2 regions of the Micromonospora sp. ATLC20 genome follow, and region 1 is predicted to be linked to the other one. Evidence: riboswitches for the same ligand, from Rfam matches in the RefSeq annotation. Region 1 holds a riboswitch; the other holds the start of a gene.
The links. Region 1 has a riboswitch for cobalamin ahead of AC2CHG_RS06135 (acyl-CoA thioesterase). Riboswitches for the same ligand answer to the same signal wherever they lie in the genome.
Positions count from the first base shown of each region.

Region 2: another riboswitch for cobalamin. It lies ahead of metE (5-methyltetrahydropteroyltriglutamate--homocysteine S-methyltransferase); the one in region 1 lies ahead of AC2CHG_RS06135 (acyl-CoA thioesterase).

Region 1 is NZ_JBXUOV010000016.1:40,973-47,334, reverse strand. It holds gene AC2CHG_RS06155 (ABC-F family ATP-binding cassette domain-containing protein) at 61-1,698, shown strand; gene AC2CHG_RS06150 (sensor histidine kinase) at 1,757-2,773, opposite strand; gene AC2CHG_RS06145 (response regulator transcription factor) at 2,782-3,480, opposite strand; gene AC2CHG_RS06140 (DM13 domain-containing protein) at 3,582-4,166, shown strand; cobalamin riboswitch at 4,277-4,481, shown strand; gene AC2CHG_RS06135 (acyl-CoA thioesterase) at 4,613-5,125, shown strand; gene AC2CHG_RS06130 (LysE family translocator) at 5,129-5,752, shown strand; gene AC2CHG_RS06125 (PrsW family glutamic-type intramembrane protease) at 5,787-6,362, opposite strand, start outside.
Region 2 is NZ_JBXUOV010000014.1:49,315-55,676, forward strand. It holds gene AC2CHG_RS05645 (cellulose binding domain-containing protein) at 1-838, opposite strand, end outside; gene metE (5-methyltetrahydropteroyltriglutamate--homocysteine S-methyltransferase) at 960-3,209, opposite strand; cobalamin riboswitch at 3,326-3,544, opposite strand; gene AC2CHG_RS05655 (beta-1,3-glucanase family protein) at 3,749-5,341, opposite strand; gene AC2CHG_RS05660 (hypothetical protein) at 5,508-5,948, shown strand; gene AC2CHG_RS05665 (tetratricopeptide repeat protein) at 6,014-6,362, opposite strand, start outside.

The DNA.
Region 1 (6,362 bases):
CCGTGTCCCCCGCCGGGCGGCTGAGGTCCGCCCGCCCTCATCTTCGAGGTCGTCTTCCTGATGTCCGATTCCTTCGTCGTCTGCTCGAACCTGACCTTCTCCTGGCCGGACGACACCCCGGTCTTCCAGAACCTCTCCTTCACCCTCGGCGGTGGCCGGACCGGTCTGGTCGCGCCGAACGGCGCCGGCAAGAGCACGCTGCTCAAGCTGATCGCCGGCGAGTACCGCCCGGCCGCCGGGTCGGTGACCGTCGACGGCGTGCTGGGCTACCTCCCGCAGAGCCTGCCGCTGGCCGCCGACCTCACAGTGGCCGAGGTCCTGGAGATCGCCCCGCTGATCGCGGCGCTGCACGCCATCGAGGCCGGCGACGCCGACGAGAAGCACTTCACCACGATCGGCGCCGACTGGGACGTCGAGGAACGCACGCGCGCGCAACTCGACCGTCTCGGCCTCGGCGACCTCGCCTTCGACAGGCGCCTGGGCACGCTCAGCGGCGGGCAGGTGGTCTCCCTCGGTCTGGCGGCGCAACTGCTCAAGCAGCCCGAGGTGCTGCTGCTCGACGAGCCGACCAACAACCTCGACCTGGGCGCCCGGCACCGCCTCTACGACGTGCTGGAACAGTGGCACGGCTGCCTGCTGCTGGTCAGTCACGACCGGGCGCTGCTGGACCGGATGGACCGCATCGCCGAACTAGACCGCGGTGAGATGCGCTTCCACGGCGGCGACTTCACCTCGTACGAGGCGGCCGTGCGGGCCGCGCAGGAGGTGGCGGAGAAGAACGTCCGCAGCGCCGAACAGGACCTCAAGCGGGAGAAGCGGGAGTTGCAGGAGGCCCGCGAACGGGCGGCCCGGCGAGCCGGCAACGCCTCCCGGAACCTGAAGAGCGCGGGTCTGGCGAGGATCGTCGCCGGCGGCTTGAAGCGGGACGCGCAGGTGGCAGCGGGCAAGGCGAACGAGATGCACTCCGGGCGGGTCGACGACGCCCGGGCACGGCTGGACGAGGCCGAGCGGGCGCTGCGCAACGAGAAGACGATCACGGTGGAGCTGCCCGCCACCACCGTGCCGGCCGGACGTACGCTGCTGACCGCCGAAGGGGTGCAGGTCCGGCACGGCGAGCGGTCGCTGTTCGCTGCCGACGGGGTCGACCTGACGATCCGCGGTCCGGAACGGATCGCCCTGCTCGGCGACAACGGCGCGGGCAAGTCCACGCTGCTGCGGCTGATCGACGGCGACCTGGAGCCCGAGAGCGGCCGGATCACCCGCGCGGACGGCCGGATCGCGTACCTGTCGCAGCGGCTGGACCTGCTGGATCTGGACCGTACCGTGGCGGAGAACCTGGCCACGTTCGCGCCGCAGGCCCCGGACGCGCAGCGGATGAACCTGCTGGCCCGCTTCCTGTTCCGCGGCCCGCGCGCGCACCTTCCGGTCGGTGTGCTCTCCGGCGGGGAGCGGCTGCGCGCCACGCTCGCGTGCGTGCTGGGCGCCGAACCGGCCCCGCATCTCCTGCTGCTCGACGAGCCGACGAACAACCTCGACCTGGTCAGCGTCGGCCAGTTGGAGAGCGCGCTGCACGCCTACCGGGGCGCGTTGCTGGTGGTCAGCCACGACGAGCGGTTCCTCGCCGCGATCGACGTGGGCCGCTGGCTGCGCCTGGCGGACGGACGCCTGGTGGAGACCGGTCCCCCGGACGCCGCCTGACCGGGCCGCCTCACCCGCCTGCGCGGTGGCCGGGTCGCCCGGCGAGCCGGGCGGGTGGTCAGACCGCCGGCAGGCGGACCACGAACCGGCACCCGCCGGTCACGTTGTGCGCGTGCACCCGCCCGCCGTGCGCCTCGACCAGTCCGCGCACGATCGCCAGACCCAGCCCGCCGCCGGCCGCCGGCGACTCGGCGCCGCCGGCCGGTGCGGGGGTACGGGCCCGGGTGCCCCGGAACGCCACGTCGAACACCCGGGGCAGGTCCGCCTCGGGAATGCCGCCGCAGGTGTCGGAGACGGCGAGCCACGCGTCGTCATCGTCCCGGCCGGCGTCGATGCGCACAGTGCCGTCCGGTGGCGTGTACCGCACCGAGTTGACGAGCAGGTTCGTCACGACGCGGGCGAGTTCGGCCTCGGCGGCCCGGACGGTCGGCCAGCCGGTCTCCGGGGCGAGCACCCGCACCCGCCGGTCGGCGGCCAGCGGCGCGGTGGCGGCGATCGCGTCGGAGACCACGTCGCCGAGCGGCACCGGGGACAGGGCGGGCCGCAGCGCACCGGCGGTGATCCGGGACAGCTCGAACAGGTCGTCGACAAGGCGTGTCATCCGGTCCGTCTCGACCCTGATCCGGCGGTGGTACTCGGCCACCGCCGCCGGCTCGTCGACCACCCGGTCCTCCAGCGCCTCCGCCATCGCCCGCAGCCCTGCGAGCGGCGTACGCAGGTCGTGGGAGACCCACGCGACCAGCTCGCGGCGGCCGGCCTCCAGCTGCCGTTCCCGCTGCCGGGCCTGGTCGGCCCAGACCGCCGCCTGGGCGAGGCGGCGGGCGAACGCCACCCCGACGGCCAGGCTGAGCGCCGCGGACGCGGCGACAGTGACGAGGACGACCTGGAGGTCGTGCGCGGACAGGAACATGGCCTGGGCGACGGCGGTGACGCCCGCCGTCACCGAGGCGATGGTGACCGCGAGCAGCACCGCGATGTGCGCGAGGATCGACCGGTGGCGCACCAGCCGCAGCGCGCCGACGCCGAGCGCGCCGACGGCAGCGCCGGCGAGCAGGGCGTAGAGCCCGATGACCATCAGTTCGTTCACCGGGACGCCTCCGACGGCTCGTACCGGTAACCGACGCCCCACACGGTGACGATGCGGCGCGGCTGCGCCGGGTGGTCCTCGATCTTCTCCCGCAGCCGCCGGACGTGGACGGTGACTGTGGACTGGTCGCCGAACCGCCAGCCCCACACGCGGTCCAGCAGCTCGGCCCGTGACCAGGCGCGTCCGGGGTGCGCCAGCAGGAACGCGAGCAGGTCGAACTCCCGTACGGTCAGCGACAGCTGCTGCCCGCCGCGCTCGGCGACGCGGCGGCCGGTGTCCGCGGTGAGGTCGCCGTCGCGCAGCAGCCCTGTCGGTCCCCGATCCTGCGGGGCCGCGCGCCGGAGCACCGACCTGATGCGCAGCACGAGTTCGCGCGGCGAGAACGGCTTGGTCACGTAGTCGTCCGCGCCGACCTCCAGCCCGGCGACCCGGTCGGCCTCGTCCCCGAGCGCGGTGAGCATGACGACCGGCAGGCCGGGCAGCCGGCGCCGCAGCCGCCGGCACACCTCGATGCCGTCGAGGCCCGGCATCATCAGGTCGAGGACCACCAGGTCGGGCGGCTCCTCCTCGGCCGCAGCGAGCGCGTCCGGCCCGTCGAAGGACAGCCGGACCCGGCAACCGTCCTGCTCCAGATAGCGCCGTACGACGTCGCTCACCGTCCGGTCGTCGTCGACGACGAGCACGTAGCGCCCCATGCGGCAGACGCTACCCATCGGCGTCCCGGCGCGGCGGCCCGCGGTCGGGCCGTATGCGGACGGAAAGATCTTTCCGCCGGGTCCGCGCCTACCGTCGGGGCATGGGCAGAAGACGTGTGGTGTTGTCGGTGCTCGCCGTCGTGGCCGTCACCGGCCTCGGGGTGAGCCTGTACCTGTTCCAGCCGTGGCGGCTGGTGACCGACCGCGAGGTACGCGAGACGCTGCCCACTGTGGCGGAGCCGCAGCCGGCCGGCACGACCGGCTCACCGGCTTCCGGCACGACCGGCCCGTCGCCGACCAGCGCGCCGCCCGCCGACGTGGTGCTCGCCGCCGGTGACTTCGTCACCCACGAGCACGACACGGCCGGCCGGGCGCAGCTCGTCCGCCTCGCCGACGGCCGTCGTCAGCTGCTCCTGCGCGGACTGGACACCTCGGACGGGCCCGACCTGCGGGTGTGGCTCACCGACCGGAAGGTGCTGCCCGGCCGGGCCGGCTGGCAGGTGTTCGACGACGGCCGCTGGGTCGAGCTGGGCCGGCTCAAGGGCAACATCGGCGACCAGGCGTACGACATCCCGGCGTCGGTGGACCTGGACGGTCTGCGCAGCGTGTCGATCTGGTGCAAGCGGTTCGCGGTGTCGTTCGGCGCGGCGCCGCTTGCCGCTGTGACGGGATCGGCGCCGGCCTGACACCTGTGCCGTCGGCCTCGGACGCTGGGCTACGCTGCGGGAAGCGCTGGTTCACCCGGTCGGCGACGGCCGGGTGTCGCGGGGCGTGTTTCATAAGGGCGGTCGAGCCGAGGCGGAGTCCAGGCGGCGGCCGGCCAGTTCTTGTGAAACACGCCCCTAAGAGGGAACCCGGTGAGAGTCCGGGACTGCCCCGCAGCGGTGAGTGGGAACGACAGCCGTCAACAGCACTGGGCCACGGCCTGGGAAGCGACGGCCAGTAGGCGACCTCGTGTCACGCCCGCGAGTCCGAAGACCTGCCCGCGTCGCGCGTACCACCGGTGCGCGCCGCCGTCGACCTCGCGGGTGGGTCGGGCGGGTGACACGCCGTAGGCAGGGCCGTCGGCGTGTCCTCGACGTGCACGCCCCGGCCGGTCGGCGGTCCGCTTCTGCGAGGACGGAACCGCACAGTGCCCGACACCATCACGCTCACCGGCCGACCACCGTCGGCCTCGCACCTGACCCTGTCGCAGATCATGGACCAGCACCACACCAACCTGATGGGCACGGTCCACGGCGGGCGCATCCTCAACCTGATCGACTCGGTCGCCGGGGTGGTCGCCGCCCGCCACTCCGACGGACCGGCCGTCACCGCCGCCATCGACGAGACCGCGTTCCTGCGCGCGGTACGCGTCGGGGACGTAGTGCACGTGGACGCCCGGATCACCTGGGCCGGCCGCAGCTCGATGGAGGTGGCGGTGAAGGTCAGCGCGGACCGGTGGGACCGCGCGGTGCCGCCGGTGGACGTGGCGACCGCGCACCTGGTGATGGTGGCGGTGGACGACGACGGGCAGCCCCGGCCGGTGCCGCCGCTGCACACCGAGACCGACGGCGACCGGCGGCGCTACCGGGAGGCGCAGATCCGGCGCGAGCACCGGCTGGCGCTGCGCCGGGCGCTGCTCGACGGCGCCGGGGAGGGCTGAGCGGTGCTCGGACTGTCGGCCGCCACGCTCGCCGGTTACCTGGCCGCGATCGTGGTGCTCATGCTCACCCCGGGGCCGGACATGATGTTCGTGCTCGCCAACGCCACCCGGTACGGCGCCCGGGCGGGCGCGGTGGCCGCGCTCGGGGTCGCCGCCGGGGAGGCGGTGCACGTCGCCGCCGTGGTGGCCGGGCTCGCCACCGTCATCGCCGCGTCCCCGGTGCTGTTCACCGCGATCCGGTGGGCCGGTGCGGCGTACCTGATCGTGCTGGGCCTGCGGGCGTTGCGCGGCACGGGCCGGCCCGGCGCGCGTGCGGACCGGCCGGACGGCGGCGCCGGGCGGGCGTTCCGGCGCGGACTGCTGACGAACCTGCTCAACCCGAAGATGATCCTGTTCAGCGTGGCGTTCCTGCCGCAGTTCGTCCGGCCCGAGGCGGGCCCGGTGGCGGCGCAGCTGGTGCTGCTCGGGGCGCTGTTCGTCGCGGTGCAGCTCGCCGTGGACCTGGCGCTCGGCGTGGGCGCCGGACGGTTCGCCGGGCGGTGGGGCGACAGCCGCTGGTCGCGGCGCGTCGACCGGCTCTGCGCTGTCGCCTTCGTCGCGCTCGGCGTCCGGCTGGCCGTCGGCTGACGGCCGGGCTGAGCCGGACGGCCGGCCGCCCGGCTCAGCCGGGATGCGCGGCCGTCTCCCGGGATGCCGGCACGACCGGCGTCCCGGACGGGGCCGGCCGCTCGCGGTCCAGGTGCAGGCGGAGCAGCACCCAGCCCAGCGACACGGCGCCGATGAACACGTACGCGGGCTGGGTGCCGAACGTGTCCCAGCAGGTGTGCAGCGTGACGGCGGCGGCGAAGGTGAGCAGGAACGCCGCCAGCTTCCGGCCGCCGGGCGCGGCGGCGAACGTGAACAGCGCGGCGGCGGTCAGCCCGGTCCAGGCCAGGTGCGCGGCGGGCGCGGTGAGACCGCGAACCAGCAGCGTCCGCTCGACCGCGCCGAGGTTGCCCTCCGACCCGACGAACGCGGCGAACGCGTAGCCCATGGTCTCCAGCGCGGCGAACCCGGCGCCGGAGGCGACGCCGATCACCAGGCCCTGCGCCGGGGACGGGTGCCGCCGCCACAGCAGCAGGATGCCGGCCGGCACGATCAGCTTGGCGGTCTCCTCGGCCAGGCCGACGAGCGCCATCGGCAGGACACCGAGGCGGTGCAGCGTGCCGTACTCCAGCCAGCCGGCGGCGACCACGCC
Region 2 (6,362 bases), on a different contig from region 1:
CGGTGACGGTGAGGATGCGGTTGCCGAACGCCTTCAGCGCGGGTGCGGCGCCGGGTGCCTGCGGCGGGAGTACCCGGATGCCGCGGACCTCGGCGGTGGCCTGGGCGCCGCTGCTGTCGTAGGCGGTGGCGGTGAGCCGGGTGCCGCTGTTCGGCGGCACGCCACGCCAGTCGAACGCGTACGGCGCGGTGGTGTCCACGGCGAGCAGCGTGCCGCGCTCGCGGAACTCGACCCGCTCGATTCGCCGGCCGGGCGCCGCCGCGGCCTCCGCACGGATCGGGATGACGCCCGGCGCGGCGAAGAAGTCGTTGGGCAGGGGCGAGGTGAGCGCCACCGACGGCCCGCCAGGCAGTGGGCTGGGCCGCGGGCTCCCCGAGGCCGGCGGCGGCGACGAGCCGGTCGGGTCGGCGACGTCCGCGTCGCACGACTGGCCGTTCAACACCCAGTCGGTCGGTTCGGGGTCGGCACCCTGGTAGTTGCCGCCGAACCGCACAGTCACCGAGGCGCCGGTCGGCAGCGTGGAGCCTGCCGGCGGACGGAGCGTGGTCATCGGGTACATCTCGCCACTGCCGAGCGTGTATCCGTCCGGCAGCCGATCGAGGCCCATGGTGATCGTTTGACCGCCCGCCTGCCGGAACCGCAGCCACCAGTCGGTGACGGGAGAGCCCAGGTTGGTGACGGTGAGCTCGGCCCAGAAGCCGCTGGACCACTCCCGGGTGATCGTGTAGTCCACCGTGCATGCCGTCGCGGCGTAGGCCGGCCGCAGCACCATCGTCGTGGCCCCGCCGACGACGACCGCGGCGGCTGTAGCCAGCGCGAAGATCCTGCGTCGCATCATGCCCCCCGCACATCGACACACATCACTTCATGCAGCCTCGGCGCTCGGGGCACGGTCTGTCAAGGGCTGAACCGGGTCCGGGCCGGGCGGAACGGCGCGGCGTTCCGCCCGGCCCGCCGACTCAGCGTCCGCGCAGCTCGACCGCGGCGGCGACCAGGTGCTGGAGGGACGCCTCGACCTCGGGATAGCCGCGCGTCTTGAGGCCGCAGTCGGGGTTCACCCACAGCCGCTCGGCCGGCACCGCGGCCACGGCCCGGCGCAGCGCGCCGACGACCTCGTCGTGGGACGGCACCCGGGGTGAGTGGATGTCCCAGACGCCGGGCCCCACACCCCGGCGGTATCCGATCGCGGCGAGGTCGTCGAGGACCTCCATCCGGGAGCGGGATGCCTCGATGCTTGTGACGTCGGCGTCGAGGGCGTCGATGGACGTGATCACCTCCCCGAACTCCGAGTAGCACAGGTGGGTGTGGATCTGGGTGTCGTCGGCGACTCCGCAGGTGGCCAGGCGGAACGCCCCGACTGCCCAGTCCAGGTACGCCTTCTGGTCCGCCCTGCGCAGTGGCAGCGTCTCACGCAGCGCCGGCTCGTCGACCTGGATGACCCGGACACCGGCTGCCTCGAGATCACGGCACTCGTCGCGCAGCGCGAGCGCGACCTGGTCCGCGGTGTCTGCCAGTGGCTGGTCGCTGCGGACGAACGACCAGGCCAGGATCGTGACCGGGCCGGTGAGCATGCCCTTGACCGGCCGGTCGGTCAGCGACTGCGCGTAGGTGGACCAGTTGACGGTCATCGGCGCCCTGCGTGCCACGTCGCCGTAGATGACGGGCGGACGCACGTATCGGGAGCCGTAGGACTGGACCCAGCCGTGTTCGGTGGCGGCGAACCCGTCCAGCTGCTCGCCGAAGTACTGGACCATGTCGTTTCGTTCCGGCTCGCCGTGCACGAGCACGTCCAGACCCAGCCGCTCCTGAAGCCGGACGACGTGCTCGACCTCGGCGCGCATACGCCGGGTGTAGGCGGTGTCGTCGAGGCGGCCGGCTCGATGCTCGGCACGCGCGCGGCGCAGCTCGTCGGTCTGCGGGAACGATCCGATGGTCGTGGTCGGCAAGGGCGGCAGATTCAGCCGGGCCTGCTGTGCCGCCGCTCGCTCCGGGTACGCGCCGCGCTGCCGATCTGTGGCGCGCAGTGCGGCGAGCCGGCCGCGTACGGTGTCGTCGCGCCATGCGGCGGGGGTGGGCGGCAGCGGCTCGGGCAGGGACGTGGTGCCGTTGCGCAGCGCGCGGCCGAGCCGAACGACCTCATCGACCTTCTGCCGGGCGAAGGCGAGCCGCTGAACCAACGCCGGGTCGAGAGCGGCCTCGGCGGACAGGTCCTCCGGCACGTGCAGCAGCGAGCACGAGGTGGACACGGCGACGTGGTCGGCGAGGGCGGTGACGGCGGCACCAGCCGCCACGGCGGCGCGCAGGTCGGTACGCCAGACGTTGCGGCCGTCGACGAGGCCGGCCACGATCGTCTTGCCGCGCAGCGGTCCCGCACCGGCCAGCCGCCGCAGGTTGCCGGGCCCGGCCACCAGATCCACGCCGACCGCTTCGACCGGCGTGTCGAGCAGGGCGGGCAGCGCGTCACCGAGCTCGCCGAAATAGGTGGCGACGAAGATCGCCGGCCGCTGTTCCACCGCGCCGAGCCGGGTGTACGCCTCCCGCAGCGCGTCGATCTCGGCGGCGCTCCGGTCGGCGACGTAGGCGGGTTCATCCAGCTGCACCCATCGCACGCCCGCCGCGGCGAGGGATCGCAGGATGTCGGCGTACACGTCGACCAGGTCGGTCAACCGGTCGAACGGTTCGCCGCGCGCCTCGGTGGGCTTGGCCAGCAGCAGGAATGTGGCCGGCCCGACCAGCACCGGCCGGCTGTCGATTCCCAGCTCGCGGGCCTCACGGTACTCGCGCAGCGCCTTGTCGGGATTCGCCGCGAAGGCGGTGTCGGAGCCGATCTCGGGAACCAGATAGTGGTAGTTGGTGTCGAACCACTTCGTCAGTTCGAGCGCCGGCTCGGCATCGACGCCCCGGGCCATGGCGAAGTAGGTGCCGAGATCGCCGAGGCCGAGACGGGCGAACCGGTGCGGGATCGCGCCGACGGCGACGGCCGTGTCCAGCACGTGGTCATAGTAGGAGAACGTGTTGGACGGGATCGCGTCCAGGCGCGCGTCGCGCAGCGTCCGCCAGACCTTCGCCCGTAGCGCGGCAGAGGTCGCCGCCAACTCCTCGGCGTCGATCCGGCCCGCCCAGTAGGCCTCGACGGCCTTCTTGAGTTGCCGGTTGCCCCCGATACGCGGATAGCCCAGCACGGTGCTCTGACCGAATGCGGTACTCATGGAGATCCCTTCCCTCGAAGCACACGAGGCCGATCGGGGCGGGGAGGGAAGGGGTACAGGCGGCGTACCGGCTTCCGCACCGGCCGTCCCGAGCGACCGTCGGCGGCGCACACCGGACGGTGCGCGCGGTGCGGGCAGGTCTTCGGACTCGCGGGCGCGACCGGATCCACCCGGTCACCTACTGGCCGTCGCTTCCCAGACCTCACGGTCCAGTGCTTCGATGACGGCTGTCGTTCCCACTCACCGCTGCGGGGCAGTCCCGGACTCACACCGGGTTCCCTCTTACGACGCCATACCCGTCACGGGCGCGGCGAACCAGCACCGTTGTCTATCGTATGGGGCGGTGAGCCGACGTGGTCGGCGCGTCCGTCCTGCGGGACGGCGAGCCGTCGCGGGGCCCAAGCCCGGTCGCGGAGGCCGGCGTCCCGTTGGGACAACGGCCTCCGCCGGCTCGCCCGGTGCTTGACGCGCGTCGTCCGTCGCGCTGGCGGGTGGCGGGAGCGACTCGCGGTCGGCCCCCGCCCCCGTCGCAGGGCCGGTCAGCCCTTGCGCCACTTCTGGTTGGCCGTGCCCCCGCAGTCCCAGAGCTGGAGCCTCGCGCCGTCGTTGCCGTTCCAGTCCTTGATGTCGACGCACTTGCCAGCCTGGAGGTTGACCAGGTCTCCGGCCGCGTTCAGGGTGAACTGCTGCGCGCCGGTGCCGTTGCAGGTGTAGAGCTGCACCGTCGCCCCGTTCGCGGTGGACCCGGCGTCGATGTCCATGCACTTGTTGTTCTGGCTCTTGAGCGCCGTGCCGCTGAACGTCCACTTCTGCGCGTTGGTGTTGTTGCAGTTCCACATCTGCAGCGGCGCGCGGTCGACGAAGTTGGAGCTCGGCACGTCGATGCACTTGTTGTTCCAGTTGCTGACCACTGGCACCCCGGTGGCCGGGGTGCCGCCGCCACCGCCGGTGAACGGGCTGAGGATCAGTCCGGCCGAACGGGGGTCGCCGTCGTGCACCAGCGACTCGAATCCGCCGACGTCGTCGAAGGCGAACGCGTACGCCCGGCCGTCGGTCATGTTGGCGTGGATCAGTCGGGCGTACTGGTTGGTGGGGTTGCTGCGGTAGAAGTCGGCGGCGTTCGTGCTGGGCTGGGTGTCGATGGTGCCGAGTGTGCCGCGGTTGAGGGCGGCGCAGAGCGTACGCGAGATCGGGCCGACCACCTGGTCGTTCGGCGCGGGCAGGTCGCCGTCGCAGCCCCAGACGCTGGCCGAGGAGGGCCGGTTGAAGGAGGCGACGACCTGGCCGCTGCCGTTGGTGAAGGTCATGGTGTTGCCCGAGGTACGGCCGTAGTACCGGATGGCCGGCTGGTCGGCGAAGGGCGCCACGGTCAGGGTCTTCGTGGTGTACGCGTTCCACGCGGACGCGATGTACGAGTCCAGGTACGTGGTGCTGAGCAGACCGGCCCCGGCCGCCTTGCCCGGAGCCAGGACGCGCAGCACGGTCCCGTCGGAGCGGGTGTGGACGGTGCCGGCCCAGCCCGGCTGCGCCCGGATCCCGTCGATGACCGCGTTGCGTCCGTTGGCCACCACGTCGCCGGTGCGCTTGGTGACGCCGTTGGCGCCGGTCACGGTGACCGCGTGCGGGATGGCGAACATGTCGACCTGGGAGCTGTTGAGCCACAGCCCGGAGTCGTTGTAGGTGAACTCGCTCCAGTCGAACAGGATGTCGCGGTTCGCGTCACCGGCCGCCCAGGGCGCGGGCTGCACCAGTCCGTCCGGGGTGAGGAAGAACGTCAGCTTCTGCCCGAGGGAGAAGTAGGCCCGGCCGGAGAAGCCGCGGGGGAACTGGATCGTGGTGCTGCCGCCGTTGCCGGGGCCCGGTATGGAGACGTCCGGCGCGGGTGACGGCGGGATCTGCCCGCCGGTCCACGGCACGAAGGCACCGCCGGAGGTGACGTAGCCGAGCCGGCCGGAGGACAGCTGGACGCCGATGACGTAGAGGTAGACCGGGTCGCTGCGGCCGGTGGTGTTGGTGACGGTGACCGGTAGCAACGCCGGTCCGACCGCCTGGGCGGGCGTGGCGACGACGGCGCCGGTGAGCCCGGCGAGCAGGGCGGACGCGGCGGCGAGCAGCCTTCTTCGGAGACGCATGGCGACACCTCGCTGGAGACAGGGGGACGGGAGAGCGCTCTCTCGGCAGGGTCCAATTGTTAATATTGTTTGTCAATAGGTGGTTGCCTATGGATTGGGGCCACCGTGAAGGTCACCGGTTGATTAAGATCCACTCCGGAACAGTCGACTGTGGATTGGGTAGTTCATGAGACGCATGCTTTCGGCGCTGACCGCGCTGGTGACCGTCGCGGCCGGCCTGACTGTCGGCGCCCCCGCCGCCCACGCGGCCGGCTCCTGCTCGGGGACCATCACCTACAGCCAGGTGCAGTCGTCCGGGCTCGGTGAACTGGTGATCTACTACAACAGCAGCAACGGCGGCACCAACAGCGCCTGCTTCTACCACCGCGGCGCGGCGTACGGGAAGTCGGCGCCGACCTTCGTGCAGATCTACCGCTGCGCGGAGCGGTCGGGCGAGGGCGCGCACTGCACCCGGTCGGGCGGCGCGGACACCAATTCCGGTGACTTCAGCTATTACGCCGGCCCGGTCGCCGTCACCGGCACGGCGAACTACTGCGTCGAGGCGGTCGGCTACATCGGATGGGCCGGTCAGCGCCACCAGATCTACAGCCGCCGCCAGGGCTGCTGAGCCCACTCCCCTTCCCCGGACCGGGGCCGGCGCACGACGAGCGCCGGCTCCCCGGCCGGGCCGGGTCAGACGGCCAGCGCCCGGCGGCACCGGGCGAGTTCCGCCCGCAGATCCCGCCGTAGGGCCCGGTCCAGGCCGGGCTGGGCGAGCGCCCGGGCGAAGTCGCGGGCCGCCTCGTCCCACCGGCCCAGCCGGGCCAGGGCCGTACCCCGGTTGTAGCGCGGCACGGGAGCCTCCGACAGCGCCACCGCCCGGTCCAGGTCGGCGAGCGCGGCGGCCACGTCGCCGCGCTCGAACCGGGCGGCGGCCCGATTCGTCCACGCCTCCACCAGCTCGGGGTCACCGCTCAGGGCCCGGGTGAGCAGTTCGTCGGCCTCGGCGGCCCGGCCACGCTCGGCGAGGACCAGGCCCAGG